3 regions of the Klebsiella sp. SYXHC3 genome follow, and region 2 is predicted to be linked to each of the others. Evidence: predicted binding sites of a transcription regulator. Region 2 holds the regulator's gene; each other region holds the start of a gene.
The links. Region 2 encodes Fur, which represses iron uptake genes when iron is present. Its sites were predicted from a motif close to ATAATAATGAGAACNACTATCAA; they were not measured.
Positions count from the first base shown of each region.

Region 1: AC2CGP_RS13485 (siderophore-interacting protein) is a predicted target of Fur. The motif match lies at 3,256-3,278, and genes of this name have one in related genera.
Region 3: AC2CGP_RS06955 (Nramp family divalent metal transporter) is a predicted target of Fur. The motif match lies at 1,881-1,903, and genes of this name have one in related genera.

Region 1 covers NZ_JBXUNG010000004.1:331,408-338,485, reverse strand. Annotated here, with positions in the region: gene ebgR (transcriptional regulator EbgR) at 1-355, opposite strand, end outside; gene AC2CGP_RS13500 (tRNA-binding protein) at 563-895, shown strand; gene ygjG (putrescine aminotransferase) at 938-2,317, opposite strand; gene AC2CGP_RS13490 (PadR family transcriptional regulator) at 2,581-3,099, opposite strand; gene AC2CGP_RS13485 (siderophore-interacting protein) at 3,329-4,102, shown strand; gene AC2CGP_RS13480 (glycerone kinase) at 4,206-5,855, opposite strand; gene dhaM (dihydroxyacetone kinase phosphoryl donor subunit DhaM) at 5,930-7,078, opposite strand, start outside.
Region 2 covers NZ_JBXUNG010000003.1:457,255-464,332, forward strand. Annotated here, with positions in the region: gene tcuB (tricarballylate utilization 4Fe-4S protein TcuB) at 1-404, opposite strand, end outside; gene tcuA (FAD-dependent tricarballylate dehydrogenase TcuA) at 391-1,794, opposite strand; gene tcuR (tricarballylate utilization LysR family transcriptional regulator TcuR) at 1,891-2,817, opposite strand; gene fur (ferric iron uptake transcriptional regulator) at 2,931-3,383, opposite strand; gene fldA (flavodoxin FldA) at 3,676-4,206, opposite strand; gene ybfE (LexA regulated protein) at 4,356-4,649, opposite strand; gene ybfF (esterase) at 4,783-5,556, opposite strand; gene seqA (replication initiation negative regulator SeqA) at 5,786-6,346, shown strand; gene pgm (phosphoglucomutase (alpha-D-glucose-1,6-bisphosphate-dependent)) at 6,379-7,078, shown strand, end outside.
Region 3 covers NZ_JBXUNG010000001.1:1,431,288-1,438,365, reverse strand. Annotated here, with positions in the region: gene AC2CGP_RS06965 (EAL domain-containing protein) at 1-341, shown strand, start outside; gene nupC (nucleoside permease NupC) at 397-1,599, opposite strand; gene AC2CGP_RS06955 (Nramp family divalent metal transporter) at 1,945-3,180, shown strand; gene AC2CGP_RS06950 (DUF2502 domain-containing protein) at 3,220-3,576, opposite strand; gene mgrA (L-glyceraldehyde 3-phosphate reductase) at 3,704-4,696, opposite strand; gene AC2CGP_RS06940 (alpha-keto acid decarboxylase family protein) at 4,873-6,534, shown strand; gene AC2CGP_RS06935 (ion channel protein) at 6,531-7,078, opposite strand, start outside.

The DNA of each region.
Region 1 (7,078 bases), on a different contig from region 2:
ATACGCCGGTGACCTTTTTCAGCTCGGGCAGGGTGTTATTGAGATAGCAGTTGGTGAGCTCGATGGCGAGCTTTTCGCACTGGGTTTCAATACCGTGGCGAATGGCGAGATAGTAAGGGTCGTTAATTTCCAGCTCTTGCTGGTAGCTATACAGCGCCAGGATATGATGATGGCCGACGGGAAGGACCTGCGTTTTACGCGCGCTGCTGCTTTTATATTCAAGCTTCTCCGCAATTTCGAGAATGCGATGCTTGGTCTCTTCTTTCACGTTCAGGGTGGGATCGTCGTTTAACACCCGGGAAACCGTCGCCAGCGAAACACCCGCTTCGGTCGCAATGTCTTTTAGCGTTGCCATCTTTTTCCTTTATCGGACGTTGCCCATGTTTGCCCATCTATTGTAAAGCAAGCGTCGCGTCCTGCACCTTATTTCAGTAAAAAACGCCTGCGCGCGAGGGCTGTTTTCCCCGGTGATAGCGTGACAGAAGTAGCATTATTATCAGCATTATGCAGATGAACAGCAAAAACTTGCTATCTTTTAGTAAAAATTTACTGGAGGTGAGAGATGGATACCGTAGCTTACGCTGATTTTGCCAAACTGGAGATGCGCGTCGGCAAGATTGTCGAGGTGAAGCGCCATGACAATGCTGACAAACTGTACATCGCGCGAATTGATGTCGGCGACCGTACGCTGCAGACGGTCACTAGCCTGGTGCCCTACTACAGCGAAGAGGAGCTGCTGGGAAAAACGGTAGTGGTGCTGTGTAATCTGGCGAAAGCCAAAATGCGTGGTGAAACTTCTGAGTGCATGCTGTTATGCGCGGAAACCGAGGATGAAAGCGAAAGCGTGCTGTTGACGCCGGAGCGCGTCATGCCGGCAGGCGTGCGGGTGGTATAACGTGAAAAGACCCTCTCCCGACGGGAGAGGGTCGGGTGTGAATTATGTCTCTTCGACCGAAATGCGCAGTGCCGCCAGCGCTTTGCGCGCCGCCTTCAGCACCTGTTCGCACTGTTCGAGGGTGAGCGTCAGCGGCGGTTCAACGCGGATCGTCTTGGCGTTGTTTAACGTCCCGGCGACCAGCACCCGCTGTCTGAACATCTCGCTGGCAAAGTTGTAGCCAATCTCGTTATCGACAAACTCAATAGCCATCAACATGCCTTTCCCGCGGACTTCATTCACCAGATCCGGATATTCGCGCGCCAGTTGACGGAAGCCGTCCAGCAACAGATCGCCTTTCTGCTCAGCCTGCGCCGGCAGGTTCTGTGAGAGCAAGACGTTGATCGTCGCCAGCGCCGCCGCGCAGGCCAGCGGGTTGCCGCCGAAGGTGGTGGTGTGCAGGAATGGGTTATCGAACAGCACCGAGAAGACCTCTTCCGTCGCTACCGTTGCACCGATCGGCATTACGCCGCCGCCGAGCGCTTTAGCCAGACACAGAATATCCGGCTGCACGTTTTCATGCTCGCAGGCGAACATCTTGCCGGTGCGGCCCATGCCGGTCTGTACTTCGTCGAGGATCAGCAACGCGCCAAACTCGTCGCACAGTTTACGGACCGCCGGTAAGTAACCCGCCGGCGGCAGGATCACGCCGCCTTCGCCCTGGATAGGCTCAAGGATCACCGCCGCGACGTCATCGCCGGTTTTTTTGCACTCGCTCAGTATGGAACGCATGGCGTTGATATCACCGAACGGCACGTGGCGGAAGCCCGGCAGTAGCGGCATAAACGGTTTGCGGAAGGTCGATTTCGCGGTGGCCGACAGCGCGCCCAGCGATTTACCGTGAAACGCGCCGCTGGTGGCGACGAAGGTAAATTTGCCGCGCGGAGACTGATAGGCTTTTGCCAGCTTCAGCGCCGCTTCCACCGATTCCGTGCCGCTGTTGCAGAAGAAACTGTATTTGAGCTTGCCGGGCGTTAAGGCCGCCAGCGTTTTCGCCAGCATCGCCCGCAGCGGGTCCAGCAGCTCCTGGCTGTGAAGCGGTTGTTTCGCGAGTTGATTTTCGACGGCGGATACCACAACTGGATTACGGTGCCCTACATTGAAGATGCCAAACCCACCAAGGCAGTCGATAAACTCCTGTCCCTGGGTGTCGACAAGCGTATTTAACCCTCCCGCTTGCCACTCTACGGCTCCGTAATCCCCGCCGGCTGTGACCGATTTTCTATACTCCAGAAACCCCGGGTTCACATGTTCTTTAAAGTATTCTCTCACCTCCTGGTTCAGTGCTTTCATTTCGTCATGGGAGAGCGATTGCTTCTCAATGAGATTCAGTGCGTGCGCGCTGCAGGCCAGAGCCGATGCGCTGGAAGGTAACCTGTTCAAAATGTGCTCCTGGGGGGGCGTATCACATGATACTGAATTAAGTATTGCAGGGATTACGCCAGCCTGGCAGCGACGATGAAAATCGGGATAAACGCAAAGTTAAGGCGCAATTGTGCGAAATTTAATCTCATAACTTAAATATTGGCACGTTTTATTCCTGAGGCTGCAAGATAAACTGCCGTTGGGGTGTGAAGCGGTATGACGTGGGGTGGTGCAGGCCGCTGCGTGATGGAGCAGCCTGGGAACCATTGTGGTGCGAGAGGTTAATCGAGTTGGGAGATTTCCATCGCCGCGCGGTCAATCACGCCGATGATCTGTTTCAACTGCGCGTCGCTGATGCTCTGCTGGTTGACCTTCAGGTCCAGGACCGCTTTAAAGTTTTCCAGCGCGCGTTTCATCTGCGGATTTTTGCGCAATTCGCAGCCGATCATGCGTTCCTGCAGGCGCGTCTGAATTTGGCTTAACTGCTCGCCGCTTTCGGCGCACAGGCGGCGTCCCTCTTCAGTGATAGCGATTTTTTTACGCCCATTTTCCTCTTCTACGCTAATCAATCCCTGATCCTGCAGCAGGTCGAGCGTCGGGTAGATAACGCCTGGGCTGGGGCTGTAATTGCCTTGCGTCAGCGCCTCAATCTCTTTAATCAGCTCATAGCCGTGGCTGGCGTTGCGCGAAAGGATATCGAGGATCACCAGGCGCAATTCGCCGTGGCCAAAGAAACGCTGGCGGCGTCCGCCGCCGCGACGGCCCTGTTCGCCGTGGCCTTCTTCATGATGATGTCGCATCAGTTCTCCTGCATATTTTTGATATATCTAATTTATATCTAAATAGTAAAAAAAGACAATGTGTAATTTATAATTGATTGATATTAATTGTTTTATTGTTGTTTTTAGCTTTGATGAAGCTTTCCTGTAATTTATATCAAAAAAAACTTGCCATTTTCATTAATGGCAATCATTATCATTTGCACTGAGTTTAGATATATCTATTTACCCTTCACCAAGGCGATGACGGATGACAATAATCAATCAAACTAAATACCCGCAGCGCGTGCGTAACGAACTACGTTTTCGCGAATTAACCGTGCTGCGCGTTGAGCGTATCGGCCAGGCGTTCCAGCGGATCGTGCTGGGGGGCGAGGCGCTGGATGGCTTTGTTTCACAAGGTTTTGACGACCACACCAAACTGTTTTTCCCGCAGGTGGGCAGCGTATTTACACCGCCGGAAGTGACCGACGAAGGCATTAACTGGGGCGAGGGCGTGCGCCCGGCGACCCGCGACTACACGCCGCTGTACGATGCCGAACGCCACGAGCTGGCTTACGATTTTTATATCCACGATGGCGGTATTGCCAGCCGCTGGGCGCTGGAAGCCAACGTCGGCGATAAGCTGGTGATCGGCGGGCCGCGCGGTTCGCTGGTGGTGCCGGAAGATTACGCCTGGCAGCTTTATGTCTGTGACGAGTCGGGCATGCCGGCGCTACGCCGTCGCCTGCTGGGATTACGTCAGCTGCCGGTGACGCCGCAGGTGACGGCCATCGTCACCGTCGCGGATGCTTCGTATAAAGATTATCTGGCGGATCTCGACGGCTTTAATATCGAATGGGTGGTAGGCCACAACCCGGCGTTCGTCGCCGAGCGGCTGGCTCAGATTAAGGTACCGTCAGAAGATTATTTTATCTGGCTGACCGGAGAAGGCGGCGTGGTGAAATCGCTGCTGGCGCGCTTTGAGGTGCCGAGTATCGATCAGCAACTGGTGCGTTCGCAGGCGTACTGGCATAGCAAATAATCGGCAGTGTGGTAAACCCGGATGGCGGCGCGTTGCGCCTTCTCCGGGCTACCTTTCAATGGTGTTATGTCGCCCCGGTAAGCGCAGCGCCACCGGGTCAGGCTTAGCGTTCCGCCAGCGCCTTAAACACCATCGCCACCGCGTGGGCGCCGGGGTCCATATTGCCGAGCAGGCTCTCGCTATTGAGATAGGAGGCGCGTCCGGCGCCGGCTTTGCTCGACTGGCAGGTGCGATCCGCACCGGCCTGCGCCGCGGCGAAAGCGGCCTGCAGATTATCCGGTTCGGCCAGCAGCGCCGCCAGCGCCGGCTGTAGAGCATCAATCATCGTCCGGTCGCCCTCATCGGCGCCGCCGTAAAATTTCATCTGCCCCAGACCGGCGTTCAGCGCTTCCGCCATGCTGGCGCCTTGCTCCAGCTTCTGCCCGGCGGTGGTGAAGAAAATCGACATCAATACGCCGCTGGAGCCGCCCATCACCACCGTCAGGCGTTCGCCAATTAGCGCGAACAGCGTGGGTAAATCATTGAGCGGCAGTTGCTGGCGTTGCAATAGAGCGGCAATCTCACGCGCGCCGGCGGCGAAAGTGGAGCCGGTATCGCCGTCGCCCACTTTGGCGTCAAGCGCGTTGAGATGGGTTTCGAGGCCGGAGAGGGTGCTGGTCACCTGTGCCACGTAATCGCCCACCTGCGGGTTGGCCGATGGCGTAAAGGCGACGCGTGCGCTGGCGAGCGCGGACGGCATGATATTAACAGCCCTCGGCTGCACCGGCTTCTGCCAACTGGCGGTTTCGACATCCGACAGCAGCGCCTTTTCGATGCTCTCTTCCAGCACGATAGTGGTCAGCGAGAAGCCTTTCATATCCAGCGCCGTTACCAGCGAAGCCGGGCCAATCAACCAGTCAACGCGCGCATGGAGTGGGGTGTTGGCCAGCTCGCGGGTCAGAATCGCCATCTCGGCCACCGACACGCCGCCGAGATTATTGAGCATCACCGCCAGGCGGCCGGTTTCGGGTAGGGCGGCGGTCAGCTTCTCTACCATAATCTGCATGATTTCCGCGCTGTTATGGGTCGCGATCGTCGAAGCTCCCGGCTCGCCGTGGATGCCCATTCCCAGCTCGGCGTGGCCGGGCTGATGGCGCGGCGCGCTTTCCGCTTCCTGCGGCAGGTGACAGCTGGCCAGCGCCACCCCGATGCTGGCGGTATGGTTGGCGGCGTATTGCGCTTCACGCAGGACGGTGGCGAGGTTGAAGCCGCGCTCGGCGAAATAGCCCGCCACTTTATGCACCAGAATGGTCCCGGCGATGCCGCGCGGCTGTTTGTTATCCGGCAGCGAAATATCGTCGCCGACGATCAGCATCTCTACGTTATAGCCAAGACGGCGCGCTTTCTCCGCCGCGAGGCCGAAGTTAAGCCGATCGCCGGTGTAGTTTTTGACGATCAGCAGACAGCCCGCCTCGCCGGTCACCGCCTGAATCGCGGTGAGTACCGCATCGACGCTCGGCGAGGCGAACAGATCGCCGCAGACCGCGGCGGTCAGCATGCCTTTACCAATAAAGCCGACGTGCGCCGGTTCATGGCCGGAGCCGCCGCCGGAAATCACCGCCACGTTGTTTTTATTCAGATCGCGGCGCACCACTACACGGATCGCCGGGTCGCTCTCCAGGCGGGCGAGGTTGTTCCACGGGCTGGCAATAATGGTTCCCTCGATCACGTCGTTAACGAGGCTGGCGCGCTGGTTAAAAAAGAATTGAGACATAGTGGTTCCTGATCAGTAAGCGAAAACTCACCCTCCGGAGGCGGGCCTCCGGAGTGGTAACGGTCAAAGTGGATTTAGCGACGAATAAGACGTTGCTGACGCATATCGAGCATGATGGCTTCGCCAGGCTGAATATCATTCAGCGCTTCGCCCTGCTGGCATAGCCAGGCGATCCCCGCCGCGCGGGCGATAATCGCGCCGTGGGCCTGTTCGCTGCCGTCGCGCAGGCACAGGCCGGTGACCTGGCTGGCATCCAGTTGGAGTACGGTCGAGGGATAAATATTGTCGGCGATAATAATCGTCGGCTCACTGGCGAATGGCAGCGTCTCCTTTATACCCTGCAGATGGCGCAGCGTGCGCTGCAGAATATCGTCGACATCGATATAACGGGCCTGCAGATAGGCGTCATCCAGCTGACGATACTGCTGGCTGAGCTCCATCAGCACCTGATGCCACGCCCATTCCGCCGAGCACTGTTCGGTGAGCAGGCGATCGTTGGCGGCATCAAACAGATCTTCATCGTCGAGCAAGGTGTGATGACCGGCGAAGATCGCCGCGATATCGGCGTTAAATTTGTGTTCCGCCAGCTCGGTGAGCGCATTGAGATCGGCCAGCGTCTGGTCGATCGCCTGGCGCAGGCGCTGCTGCTCGCGAGCAACGTCGGCGGCGGCGGGGAGCGCCGGTTGGATCGGCGCCAGCGGATAAAGCAGCGCCGCGCCTTCAACACGCGCAGGTATGGCGGGTTCCACTGTCGGCTGCGCCTCCGGCGACTCGCCGAAGTTATCGGCGGCCAGCGCCTGAAACGCCGCCAGCGCGGCATCGGCGTCCGGACCGCGGGCCAGCAGGCGCAGCTTATCGTGGCGGCGCACCTGTAGCAGAGCGATTTGATTCAGACTGTCCGGGGTGACGCATTTGCCGTTTTTCTCCAGCACCAGGTCGGCGTTAAAACCCGCCAGCGCGGCGACCAGCTTCGATGCCGGACGCACGTGCAGGCCGTTGTGATTGTTAATAATGACTGAAACCGATTTAGCGTCGCCGTCGTCAGCAAGCGTTGGGGCGGCGGCGTCAGGCGTGTGCGAAGGTAAACCCAGCTGAACCCGCTTGGCTTCCAGGGCGTTCATGGCATCGGCGATAACTTTGTCGATTCCGGCGCCGGAGGCGGCGCTGACGGTGGCCGCCAGCGTCCCTTCGACCAGCGGCGCGGCGCACAGCCGCACTTTTGC
Region 2 (7,078 bases):
TTAAGCCCCATCGCCAGCAGCAGAAACAGAACAAGACCCGCGACCAGCGCCAGCACCGTGGCGATCCCCGCACGGCGATATAAACTGCCGAAAGCGGCGGGCCGGGCGTAATGTTGATAGGTTTCCAGCCGCACTTCCGCCATTGCTTTGGGAACATTAATCGCAAACTCGTGCGGCGGGGCATACTGACAGGCGTGCAGACAGGCGCCGCAGTTGTGGCACAGGTTCGCCAGATAGTTAATATCCGCCTTGCCGAATGCCAGACGCTGGGTCATGGCAGGGAATACGGCGCAAAACCCTTCGCAATAGCGGCAGGCGTTACAGACCTGCATCACCCGTTCGACTTCCGCCTCCGGTTCGGTGATGATTTGCGCCTCGATGATCAGCTTTTCAAGCGACTTCATGATGTTTCTCCTGCTGCGCCGCCAGGGCGGCTTGCTGACCGGCAATGCGGCCGAATGTGGTCCCGATCGACATGCCTACGCCGGCGGTATAGCCTTTGCCCAGTACGTTGCCAGCCATCATTTCGCCGGCGACAAACAGGTTGCGGCTCGGCTTACCGGCAAAGTGAACGGCGGCGTGTTGATTGACGTACAGCCCGAGGTAGGTGAAGGTGATCCCTGGACGCAGGGCATAACCATAATAAGGCGGCGTATCGATAGGCCGCGCCCAGTGGGTTTTTGGCGGCGTCAGGCCGGAGGTAGCGCAGTTATCAAGACGGGTATGGTCGAACTGGCCTGGCGTACAGGCGGCATTGTAGCTGGCGATGGTCTGCGACAAACGTTCGCCATCCAGCCCCAATTGGCGGGCCAGTTCCGCGATGGTATTGGCCTGGGCGCCCGGAAAAACGGGCGGCATAAACTGTCCAACGGCTTTACTGTCGATGATCGAATAGCCGATTTGCCCCGGCTGGTGGGCGACCAGACGGCCCCAGATGGCGTAACGTTTGGGCCAGAAATCCTCCCCTTCATCATAAAAGCGCTCGGCATCGCGGTTCACCACCACCCCCAGCGACACGCAGTCGACGCGGGTACAGATGCCGCCGTCATAGAGTGGCGCCCGGGCGTCAATGGCGACGCAGTGCGACTGTGAAGGATCGCCGATGATATCGGCTCCGGCGTCGATCATAAATTTGAGCAGCACCCCCTGGTTAAAACGGGTGCCGCGGATGAGAAAGTTGTCGGCAGGCCACTCGCCGCGCTCATTTTGCCCCCAGGCTTCGCGCAGCCACTCGCGGTTAGATTCAAAACCGCCGGCGGCGAGCACGCAGGTTTTCGCGGCGATCCGCTCGGCGCCTGCCAGCGCGGCGACGAATTCGCCATCACGTAATTCAAGCGCCTGCACCGGCGTGTTATAGCGGATCTGCACGCCCATCTGCTCGGCGCTGCGGTAATAGGCATTGACCAGGGCTTTACCGCCGCCCATAAAAAAGGCGTTGGTGCGGGCGACATGCAGGGCGCCGGATAAGGGCGGTTGAAAGTTAACGCCATGACGGCGCATCCAGTCCCGACATTGCGACGAAGTGCGGATCACCAGGCGAGCCAGCGCTTCGTTGGTGTTGCCCCCGGTGACGCGCAGCAGATCCTGCCAGTATTCTTCTTCCGGGTAGCTGTCTACTAAGACATCCTGCGGCGCATCGTGCATACAACGCAGGTTACGCGTGTGCTGAGAGTTACCGCCCCGCCATTCCCGCGGCGCGGCTTCCAGCAGCAGTACGGATGCGCCTGCTTCCCGGGCGGTTAAGGCGGCGCATAACGCGGCGTTGCCGCCGCCAATCACCAGTACATCCACCATTATCGGCTCCATTACGCTTTGACTAATTGTTAAATTTGTAATGGAAATGTAAGGCGCAGGAGCGACAGGCGCTATGGCGTAAAGCTAAAGAGGGGTTTAGGAAGTGTAAAGGCTGGCGCCCGGCCAGCAGCCAGTTTCTACAAGCTGACGCATGACTTTGGTCAGTATCACGCGCGCGGCAAGGCCTGCCGGGGTGAGTTCGTCATCTGAGAGACTGACCAGAAAATTAGGTCGGCTTAGTACCGGATTATCGACGCCGATCACTCTTAGCGCCTCGCTGTCGAGATGAGAAATCGCCGCGCCCGGCTGCAGCGTGGCGCCGAGCCCGTCACGGACGGCGCGCATCAGCAGGGCCAGGCCATCGATTTCAGCCACCACGTCAACGTTGATGGCGTGCTCCTGGCAAATAGCGTCCAGCCTGCCGCGCAGGCCATGTCCCTGGCTTGGCATAATCAGCGGGATGGCGGCAAGCTGGTCCGGAGAGATGCTATCGCCGGGCAGCGGCGCCAGCACGTCATGGGCGCCAATCAGGAACAGACGTTCCTCAAGAATGGGTCGGGCGCTCCAGCGCAGGATCTTCTCTTTCTGGAAAACGATGGCTAAATCGAGCTGGCGGGTGTTGATCATCCGTTCCAGATTGCCGGAGAGGCTTTCCACCAGGTGCAGGCGGACGTCGGCGTAGCTTTCGCGCATGGCGTTGATAAAAGGTACGCCCAGCACAGAAGCGGTGCTCGGCGCCATACCGACGCTGACGTGACCGGAAAGGCGTGCTTCACGCGCGGCGAGAATGGCATCGTCAGCATGGCGCAGCGCCAGTTGCGCCTGCGAGTAAAAGGCGAGGCCGGCGCTGGTGGGCATTACGCCGCGCGAAGTCCGTTGCAGCAGGCGGATAGCGAGTTCATTTTCCAGACGCGCCATTTGCTGGCTGAGCGCAGAAACGCCAATATTCAGATCGAGCGCGGCGCGGCCCATACTGCCTGTTTCCACGATGCGGACAAAATAGCGTAGCTGGCGCAGCTCCATAGTGACTCTCCGTACAAGGCGTTAGGCTCTGACAGAATACGCATTCAGGCGGATTTCGCCCATAAAAAAAGCCAACCTTCAGGTTGGCTTTTCATTACATACGAGACGGGAAATTATTTATTCACCGCATCGTGGGCATGTTCATCTTCGCGGCAGTCGCCTTCCGCACAGTGGCCGTAGAGGTACAGGCTGTGGTTGGTTAAGCGGATGCCGTGTTGCGCAGCAATTTCACGTTGGCGGGATTCGATAGAATCATCGCTGAACTCGATCACTTTGCCGCAATCGAGGCAAATCAGGTGATCGTGGTGGTGTTGCTGAGTCAGCTCGAATACGGATTTACCGCCTTCGAAGTTGTGGCGAGTCACGATGCCTGCATCGTCGAACTGGTTCAGCACGCGGTAAACGGTAGCCAGACCAATCTCTTCACCCATATCGATCAGGCGTTTGTATAAATCTTCCGCACTGACGTGATGGTTATCCGGTTCCTGCAACACTTCCAGAATTTTCAGTCGGGGAAGTGTGACTTTCAGGCCAGCCTTCTTTAATGCGATATTGTTGTCAGTCATGCGGAATCTGTCCTGTTGCTAAAGATCGGCTTCCTTTAAAGGGAAGCAATACAGAGAATCACCCGATGTAATGCGTCTCATTATAGAGCTGCTACTCTGAAATGAAAACTGCAACCATCGCGCCTTGTAAGCTGTCAAAAACGAATTACCAGCTACAAACTGTGTCACGTGACCTCGTGGAATCAGAGGACATTGTACAGATATGTGATGAAAAGTTAAAAACTTGTAGCTATTAGTTTGATTGCTTTTATCTATTAATTCAGCGCAGCTTAATAGCTGCGCTGTTTGATTCTTAGGCGTTTTTGATTTCTTCCAGATGCAGCTCTTCGGAAATCTGCTTCACCCACTTCTCAACGCGCTCGTTGGTCAGTTCCGGCTGACGGTCTTCATCAATCGCCAGACCGACGAAGTGATCGTCGTCCGCCAGGCCTTTAGACGCTTCGAAGTGGTAGCCCGCGGTCGGCCAGTGGCCAACGATGGTTGCGCCGCGCGGTTCAATGATGTCACGAATGGTGCCCAGCGCATCGCAGAAGTATTCTGCGTAATCTTCCTGGTCGCCGCAGCCAAAGACGGCTACCAGCTTACCGTTGAAGTCGATCTCTTCCAGCGTCGGGAAGAAGTCGTCCCAGTCGCACTGCGCTTCGCCGTAGTACCAGGTTGGGATGCCGAGCAGCAGAATATCGTGGCTTTCCAGATCTTCTTTGCTGCTCTTGGCAATGTCGTGAACTTCAGCAACGTCTTTACCGAGCTGCTTTTGGATCATTTTTGCAATATTTTCGGTGTTGCCGGTGTCGCTGCCAAAAAAGATGCCGATGATTGCCATGAGTAAAATAACCTCTTGAAACTTAATGATGTGGTAGTGGCATTATGCCTACAGTTAACGGCAATCATAGCAGAACAGGGAAGGGCGCGGAAACAGCAATAACGTCCTGGTGCACACTCTGCTACATGAAAGCGATTTTTTTGCGTTTTTCAGACTTCGCCCTGGTTACGCAGGCAGGCCAGTTGGTGCATCAGCATCTCTTCGATAAGATCGCTGCGGCTCATGTTGCGGGCTTCCGCCAGCTCATTAAGCGCGTCGACCGCATCGGCGTTGAGCTTCAACTCAACGCGCTTCAAGCCGCGAACCTTATCGCGTTTGAGCTGATTGCGTTTGTTGATGCGCAGTTGTTCATCGCGCGAAAGCGGATTGGTTTTCGGTCTACCCGGGCGACGCTCATTTGCGAACAAATCTAATGTCGTTCGGTCCGTTTGTTCTTTTGCCATGATTCAGAGTGACTTCGGGGAAACAAGCTGCCGGGCTATAGCCGGCGCAGATAGCGCGCCATAATACATCAGGCGAACCGCTGCGCCAACGACCGCGGGCATTCTGCCGCGCGGTCGGGCGTTTTTTAGCCACTCAGGCTTCAATTGTGCTCAGATAACGGCGAATTGCGCGTAAAACCGCCTCGGGTTTTTCCGCATGCACCCAGTGTCCGGCGCCGGCAATGACGTGGGCGCGGGCTTGCGGGAACTGCGCCAGCAGCGCGTCGCGGTATTCATCGGTGACATAAGGGGAGTTGCCGCCGGGAATAAATTGCGCCGGGTGCGGCCAGGCGGGCACGGTTTCCCAGCCGACAATATGCGGGTATTGATCCCACAGCGCCGGCACGTTGAAGCGCCACGCGCCGTCGACAAAGGATTTCAGCAGAAACTGAATGACGCCTTCTTCATTTATATACTCGCGCATTACCTGCGCCGCCTGCTGGCGGGTGCTGGCGGCGGATTCGCTGACGGCGTTAATCGCCGCGAAGATCTCATCATGACGGCGGACGTGATAAGCCACCGGCGCGATATCAATCGCCACCAGCCCGGCGATGCGATCCGGCGCCAGCGCGGTCAGCGCCATCACCGCTTTGCCGCCCATCGAATGGCCGATAAAGGTCGCTTTCTCGATCTGATGATCGTCGAGGGTATCGAGCAGGTCCTGCGCCATCGCGCGGTAGGTCATCTCCGGTGAACGCGGCGATAAGCCGTGGTTGCGCATATCGACCTGCAATATATCGTAGTCGGCGACCAGATCGCGGGCGAGGATCCCAAGGTTGTCCAGGCTGCCGAACAGGCCGTGTACCAGGACGATTGGGGATTTATTGTGCGGGTTTTGTGCAGATTGCGCTCGGCTATTTAATTTCATGGCAAAGTTCTTTTTTTCGCTCCGTCGGGTTAGGGTATTATGTTGGACATTCTGCCATTAGGCTGCAAGACCCGGAAGCATTCTGAGTTTTAACGCCATCCTGGTTTGACGCTATTCGCGGTTGGGATTTGTCCTCTATCTGATGCCTTTTGCGCAGTAGTGTGAAAGACAAAGGATAGTTAATCCCGACGACTTGTATTCAGAAACAAAGAAATCGCACTGGATTAAGATGAAAACAATCGAAGTTGATGATGAGCTCTACCGCTATATTGCCAGCCACACTCTGCATATCGGCGAGAGCGCATCCGACATTTTACGGCGCATGCTGAAATTTTCCGCCGTTTCTCAGCCTGCATCTGGCGCGCCAGCGGCGAAAGCCGCGCCGGCGGCTGCTCCTGCGGCGGCGCCAGTCGTCGAAGCGAAGCCGGCCAACCCGGTTAAAGATAAAGTCCGCGCCATGCGCGAGCTGCTGTTATCTGACGAATACGCTGAACAAAAGCGCGCGGTTAACCGCTTCATGCTGGTATTGACTACGCTTTACTCGTTAGACAGCAAGGCATTTTCAGAAGCCACTGAGTCTCTGCACGGACGCACCCGCGTATACTTCGCCGAAGACTCACGGACGCTGCTGAAAAGCGGTAATCAGACCAAACCGAAACAGGTTCCTGGTACGCCGTGGTGGGTTATCACCAATACTAATACCGGCCGTAAATGCAGCATGATCGAACACATCATGCAATCAATGCAGTTCCCTGCGGAGCTGATTGAAAAGGTATGCGGCACGATCTAGTTAATTAAACTTTGCACCAGAAGGATCAGGCAATGGCAATCGATAAACGTGCGGGTCAGCCGGCACAACAGAGTGATTTGATTAACGTCGCCCAGCTGACCGCTCAGTACTATGTGCTGAAGCCGGAAGCGGGCAATGCGGAGCATGCGGTTAAGTTCGGCACCTCCGGCCATCGCGGTAGCGCAGGGCGCCACAATTTCAATGAGCAGCATATTCTGGCGATTGCGCAGGCGATTGCGGAAAACCGCGCGAAAAACGGCATCACCGGCCCGTGCTACGTGGGTAAGGATACCCACGCTTTATCCGAACCGGCCTTCATTTCCGTGCTGGAAGTGCTGGCGGCGAACGGTGTTGATGTGATCGTTCAGGAAAACAACGGTTTCACCCCGACGCCGGCGGTTTCCAACGCGATTCTGGTGCATAACAAAAAAGGCGGCCCGTTGGCGGATGGTATCGTTATCACCCCGTCGCACAACCCGCCGGAAGATGGCGGTATTAAGTACAACCCGCCAAACGGCGGCCCGGCTGATACCAACGTGACAAAAGTGGTGGAGAACCGCGCGAATGAACTGCTGGCCGCCGGTCTGCAGGGCGTGAAGCGTATTTCTCTCGACGCCGCGCTGGCTTCCGGCCACGTGAAAGAGCAGGACCTGGTACAGCCGTTTATTGAAGGGCTGGCGGATATCGTCGATATGGCGGCTATTCAGAAAGCGGGCCTGAAACTGGGCGTCG
Region 3 (7,078 bases), on a different contig from region 2:
CGGATACCAGCATGCATAATATTCAGCTGCTGAGTGAGTTCGGTTGCGCTATCGCCATTGATGACTTCGGTACCGGTTACGCGAACTATGAGCGTCTGAAGAGCCTGCAGGCGGATATCGTAAAAATTGACGGCTGCTTCGTGCACGAAATCGAGAGCGACCAGCTTGATGCGATTATCGTCAAATCCATAATCGAAATCGCGCGGGCGAAACAGCTTACGGTAGTCGCAGAGTACGTCGAGACAGAGGCGCAAAAGGCGATGCTGTTGGCGCTGGGCGTCGATTATTTACAGGGTTACCTGATTGGCAAACCGCAGCCGTTAAGCGAATTAAAGGCGTAAAAAAGCCGGGCGATAACGCTGCCCGGCTTGTTATGCTATTAACGTCAGTTTGGGATTACAGCACCAGCGCAGCGATGGAAGCTGACAACACGCTGACCAGCGTGGAACCGTAAACCAGTTTCAGGCCAAAGCGGGAAACCACGTTACCCTGCTCTTCATTCAGGCCTTTAATTGCCCCAGCGATGATACCGATAGAAGAGAAGTTGGCGAAGGAGACCAGGAAGATAGAGATGATACCTTCCGCACGCGGGGAGAGCGTCGCTGCCACTTTCTGCAGATCCATCATCGCCACGAATTCGTTAGACACCAGTTTGGTCGCCATAATACTGCCCACCTGCAGCGCTTCGCTCGCCGGCACGCCCATCACCCACGCAACCGGATAGAAGATGTAGCCGAGGATCCCCTGGAAGGAGATGCTGTAGCCAAACCAGCCGGTGACGGTCGCGAACAGGGCGTTGAGTGCGGAAATCAGCGCGATAAAGCCGATCAGCATCGCCGCGACGATAATCGCTACTTTAAAGCCTGCCAGAATGTATTCGCCCAGCATTTCGAAGAAGCTCTGACCTTCGTGCAGATTGGACATCTGCAGGTTTTCTTCGCTCTGCTCAACGCGGTACGGGTTAATCAGCGACAGGACGATAAAGGTGCTGAACATGTTAAGCACCAGCGCGGCAACCACATACTTCGGCTGCAGCATAGTCATATACGCGCCGACGATAGACATCGAAACGGTAGACATCGCGGTTGCCGCCATGGTGTACATACGGTTGCGCGACATTTTGCCGAGAATATCTTTATAGGCGATGAAGTTTTCCGACTGACCGAGGATCAGCGAGCTGACGGCGTTGAAAGATTCCAGTTTACCCATGCCGTTAACTTTCGACAGCACGGTACCGATAGCGCGGATGACAATCGGTAGAATGCGAATATGCTGTAAAATACCAATCAGCGCGGAAATAAAGACGATTGGGCACAAAACCTTCAGGAAGAAGAAGGCCAGACCTTTATCGTTCATGTTACCGAATACGAAGTTGGTGCCCTCGTTGGCGAAACCGAGAAGTTTCTCGAACATCTCGGAAAAGCCTTTCACAAAACCCAGACCGACATCGGAGTTCAGGAAGAACCAGGCCAGCAAAACTTCAATAACAAGTAATTGAATAACATAACGAATGCGGATCTGCTTACGGTTGTGACTGACCAACAAGGCCAGTATAGCCACCACAACGATCGCGAGGACAAAATGCAAGACGCGGTCCATATTTGCTCCAAATATGAGGCAGGTTAAATTTCCGTGCACATTCTATGCAACAAGCCTAAATAAAACGAGATCGAATCCACACTATTGCAAGGATATGTGACCAATAACAAAAATAGTGATCAATCGTACATTTTTGTTATGTTATGCAAAGGTATTAAAAGTTGCATTAATGTACTAATCTGATGAAAGGCGCGTTGTCCACAGCTTCACGCCCGTTTTGTTGTTTGGCCTACTATCGTTCCCTCCTATCAAAGCAATCATTATCACCTTTCTAAATGAACTTGATAATCATTCGCATTTTGATAGCATTAAACATAGCAAAGGCTATATTTCCAGGGGCAGAAAATGACTAGCAGTCGCGTTGAGAATAGCAGCGGTCGCGCAGCGCGCAAGATGAGGCTCGCACTGATGGGCCCCGCGTTCATTGCTGCCATCGGCTACATCGATCCGGGTAACTTCGCCACGAATATCCAGGCAGGCGCCAGCTTTGGCTATCAATTATTATGGGTAGTGGTCTGGGCGAACCTGATGGCGATGCTGATTCAGGTGTTATCGGCCAAGCTTGGTATCGCCACCGGTAAAAACCTCGCGGAACAGATCCGCGATCACTACCCGCGCCCGGTGGTATGGTTTTATTGGGTACAGGCGGAAATTATCGCCATGGCGACCGATCTGGCTGAATTTATCGGTGCGGCCATCGGCTTTAAGCTGCTGCTCGGCATTTCCTTATTGCAGGGGGCGGTGCTGACCGGTGTCGCGACTTTCCTGATCCTGATGTTGCAGCGTCGCGGGCAGAAACCGCTGGAAAAAGTCATTGGCGGGCTACTGTTGTTTGTAGCAGCGGCCTATGTGGTTGAACTTATCTTCTCGCAGCCGGCGTTAGCGCCGCTGACCAAAGGCATGGTTATTCCGAGTCTGCCTAATGGTGAGGCGGTATTCCTTGCCGCCGGGGTACTCGGCGCGACGATTATGCCGCACGTTATTTATCTGCACTCGTCGCTGACGCAGAACCTGCACGATGGGTCGCGCAAAGAACGCTATAACGCCACGCGTTGGGATGTGGCGATTGCGATGACCATCGCTGGTTTCGTTAACCTGGCGATGATGGCGACCGCCGCCGCTGCGTTTCACTTCAACGGCCACACCGGCGTGGCCGATCTCGACCAGGCTTATTTAACTCTCGAACCGCTGCTCAGCCATGCCGCCGCGACGGTTTTTGGTCTCAGTCTGGTTGCCGCCGGTCTCTCGTCGACGGTAGTCGGAACGCTTGCCGGGCAGGTCGTGATGCAGGGGTTTATCCGCTTCCATATTCCGCTGTGGTTTCGCCGGACAATCACCATGCTGCCGTCATTTATCGTGATTATGATGGGGCTTGACCCGACGCGTATCCTGGTGATGAGTCAGGTGTTGCTGAGCTTCGGGATTGCGCTGGCGCTGGTGCCGCTGCTAATTTTTACCAGCGATGCGCGGTTAATGGGCGATCTGGTTAATAGTCGGTGGGTAAAACGCATCGGTTGGCTGATTGTGGCGATTGTGGTGGCGCTGAACGGCTGGCTGATTATTGGTTCAGCATTAGATTAATACGGCAACAAAAAAGGGAGCTTGCGCTCCCTTTATCAATTAGTGGTGCCCGTGGCCGTGACCACGTCCGCCGCCCGGGCCTCGGCCCCAGCCGCCACGACGATCGTTCCAGCCTTCGCGATAGCCGCGCTCGTAAGCGCGACCACGATCCCAGCCGCGTTTATCCCAACCGCGATGCCAGCCGTTATCATGGCGATGCCAGCGGTGATCGCGCCATTCATAATGACGACGCCAGTAATCACCGTCGCGCCAGCCGCCACCGTCCCAGTAGTTACCGTAACCGTCACGATCGCCAATTTGTAATTTTACCGATGGCAGCAGGGTGATTTCACCAGCATTAGCGATAACCGGCGCGCATGCCAGTAGTACCGCAGCCAGAATCAGTGACCTGAACATACTCTTCTCCTCACGATCGGGTCTTAAATGACCTGTTAACCAGATATTACGAGCCGGTAAAGAGACGTAGCATCAGGGAACTCTTAAATCGCAAGAAATAGCATTTTTTGCCAAAGTAAAAATGAGTTTACACCGCAAGGATCGCGTCAATAGCGGCACACTCTTCAGTGCTGAACTGGCGATTGCTTAACATGCCTACGGCATCATCCAGTTGCGCCGTTTTACTGGCGCCGATCAGCACTGACGTCACCTTATCTTCTCGCAGCACCCAGGCTAACGCCATCTGTGAGAGCTTCTGTCCACGGCGCCCGGCAATGGCGTCAAGCTGGCGGACTTTTTCCAGCCGCTCGGCGGTGAGCTGTTCCGGCTGTAAAAAACGGCTATTGCTGGCTGCGCGCGAGTCTGGCGGAATACCGTTTAGATAGCGGTTGGTCAACTGGCCGCCGGCAAGCGGTGAAAACGCTATACTTCCCACGCCTTCGGCCTGCAACATCGCTAATAATCCTTCTTCCACCCAACGTTCAAACATCGAATATTTGGGTTGGTGAATCAGGCAAGGCGTGCCGAGATCGTTGAGGATAGCGATAGCCTGACGCGCCTGCTCAAGCGGGTAGTTTGATAAACCAACGTAAAGTGCTTTCCCCTGGCGAACCAGATGATCCAGCGCCCGCATGGTCTCCTCCAGCGGCGTCTCCGGATCCGGGCGGTGGTGATAAAAGATATCGACGTACTCAAGGCCCATCCGCTTCAGGCTCTGGTTGAGGCTGGCGACCAGATACTTGCGCGATCCCCAGTCGCCATAAGGGCCGTCCCACATGGTATAGCCCGCTTTACTGGAGATGATGAGTTCGTCGCGGTAGGGCAGAAAATCTTCTTTCAGGATCCGCCCGAAGTTGCTCTCCGCCGATCCCGGCGGTGGGCCGTAATTGTTCGCCAGGTCGAAGTGGGTAATACCAAGGTCGAAGGCGTGACGCAGCAACTGGCGGCTGATCTCTACCTGTGTTTCATCGCCAAAGTTATGCCACAGGCCGAGAGATATCGCCGGTAGCTTCAGGCCGCTGTGCCCGCATCGGCGGTACTCCATGGCCTGATAACGCGTGTCGCTTGCCTGGTAAACCATACTTCCTCCGCATCAAAACAGGGTGTGTATACGTTTACACTAATCAATGTTGCACGCGGAGTATATGGGGAAAACGCGTAAATTTTGCTTTCCACCCTCTTTGTTGCTCACAATCTGGACAGGTAAAACGCATATCTAATACTCAGAATACCTGCACAACAACAAGGATTATGGATATGCAACCGACTTACACCATTGGCGATTATCTGCTGGATCGTCTCGTAGATTGTGGTATCGATCGCCTGTTCGGCGTACCTGGTGATTACAACTTACAGTTTCTCGATCACGTGATAGCCCATCAAGATTTGGGATGGGTCGGCTGTGCTAACGAACTGAACGCGGCCTACGCCGCAGACGGCTATGCGCGTATAAAAGGCGCTGGCGCGCTGCTAACCACCTATGGCGTAGGAGAGTTAAGCGCGTTGAATGGGGTGGCCGGTAGTTATGCGGAACATATCCCGGTGCTGCATATTGTGGGCGCCCCTTCGACTGGCGCGCAGCAGCGCGGTGAACTCCTGCACCATACGCTCGGCGATGGTGATTTCACCCATTTCTCGCGGATGAGCGAACAAATTACCTGTACTCAGGCGACGCTAACGGCGGGCAACGCCTGTCATGAAATTGACCGGATATTAAGCGACATGCTGACCCACCACCGCCCAGGGTATCTGATGCTGCCTGCCGACGTGGCGAAAGCCCGCGCGGTGCCGCCGGCCCGCGCGCTGGTCATTAAGGGCCCGGCGGCCGATGAAAACCAGCTTGCCGGCTTTCGCGAGCACGCGGCCAAACTGTTACGCAGCAGCCGTCGCGTGTCGCTGCTGGCGGATTTTCTCGCCCAGCGTTACGGTCTGCAAAACACACTACAGCAGTGGGTTAAGTCCGCGCCGATAACCCACGCCACCATGCTGATGGGGAAAGGGCTATTTGACGAACAAGGCTCAGGTTTTGCCGGGACCTATAGCGGGATCGCCAGCGCGCCGCAGACTCGCGAGGCGATGGAAAGCGCCGATGCCATCATCTGCGTGGGTACGCGCTTTACCGATACGATTACCGCCGGCTTTACACATCATTTGCCAACGGAGAAAACCATCGAAATCCAGCCGTTCGCCGCGCGGGTTGGCGATCACTGGTTCAGCCGGATCCCGATGGATCAGGCGCTGGCGGCACTCATTGACGTTTCTGGCAAGCTGTCCGCCGAATGGAGCGCGCCAGATATCATCGCGCCCGACGCTTCCGGCGCGCCGCAGGGTAATCTGACGCAGAAAAACTTCTGGAGTACGGTCGAGAAACAGCTGCGGCCGGGCGATATTATTCTTGCCGATCAGGGGACCTCGGCATTCGGCATCGCCTCATTAAAACTTCCCTCCCAGGCGACGCTGCTGGTGCAGCCGCTATGGGGCTCAATCGGCTTTACGCTACCTGCCGCCTACGGCGCACAGACAGCCGCCGCGGACAGAAGGGTGGTATTAATCATTGGCGATGGCGCCGCCCAGCTCACTATCCAGGAGATGAGCTCAATGCTGCGCGATAAGCAAAAGCTGTTAATTTTGCTGTTGAATAATGAGGGCTACACCGTCGAGCGCGCGATTCACGGGCCGGAACAGCGCTACAACGATATCGCATTGTGGGACTGGAGCCGCTTCCCCGATGCTTTTGCGCCGGATACGCCTTCCCGCTGTTGGCGGGTAACGCAAACCGGCGAATTGGCGGAGGCGATGGCCGATAGCGTTAATTCCGATAAGCTAACGATGGTCGAAGTTATGCTGCCGAAAATGGATATTCCTGATTTCTTACGCGCGGTCACCCAGGCGCTGGAAAATCGCAACAACCGCGGCTAATCGCCGCGGCGTTTGGCAATCATCAACGGCTTCCCGGCCAGCAGTAGCCAGGCCGGGAGCATCACGATACAAAGCAGCGGCAACAGGGTGGTGTCAGGCACCACTACTGACGCCATAAACAGACTCAGCCAGCCGTCGCGGGTAACGACCAGCACCAGGCCGAGGATCGCGCAGGAGATGGTAATGGCGGCCGGTACCGCTTCAACGTGAGCATGCAGCATTAGCCCCAACGAGACGCCGACAAACACCGCCGGGAAAATACGCCCGCCGCGGAAACCGCATGCGGACGCCAGCACCAGCGCCGCCAATTTCACCACGGCAATGAGCAGAAAATCGCCGGCGCCAAGCGTCTGGCTGGAGGCCAGTTGCTGCATTTCGTCCAGACCTTTAAATAGCGTAATATGTCCGCCGATAACGCCCAGGATCCCCAGTAAAAAACCACCGATTCCCAGCATTAACACCGGGTTTTTCAGCCGGTGGATGAGCGCGTGCAGACGCGGCAGACACCACACGGCGACCATGCCGACGGCGATGGCGATAAGCG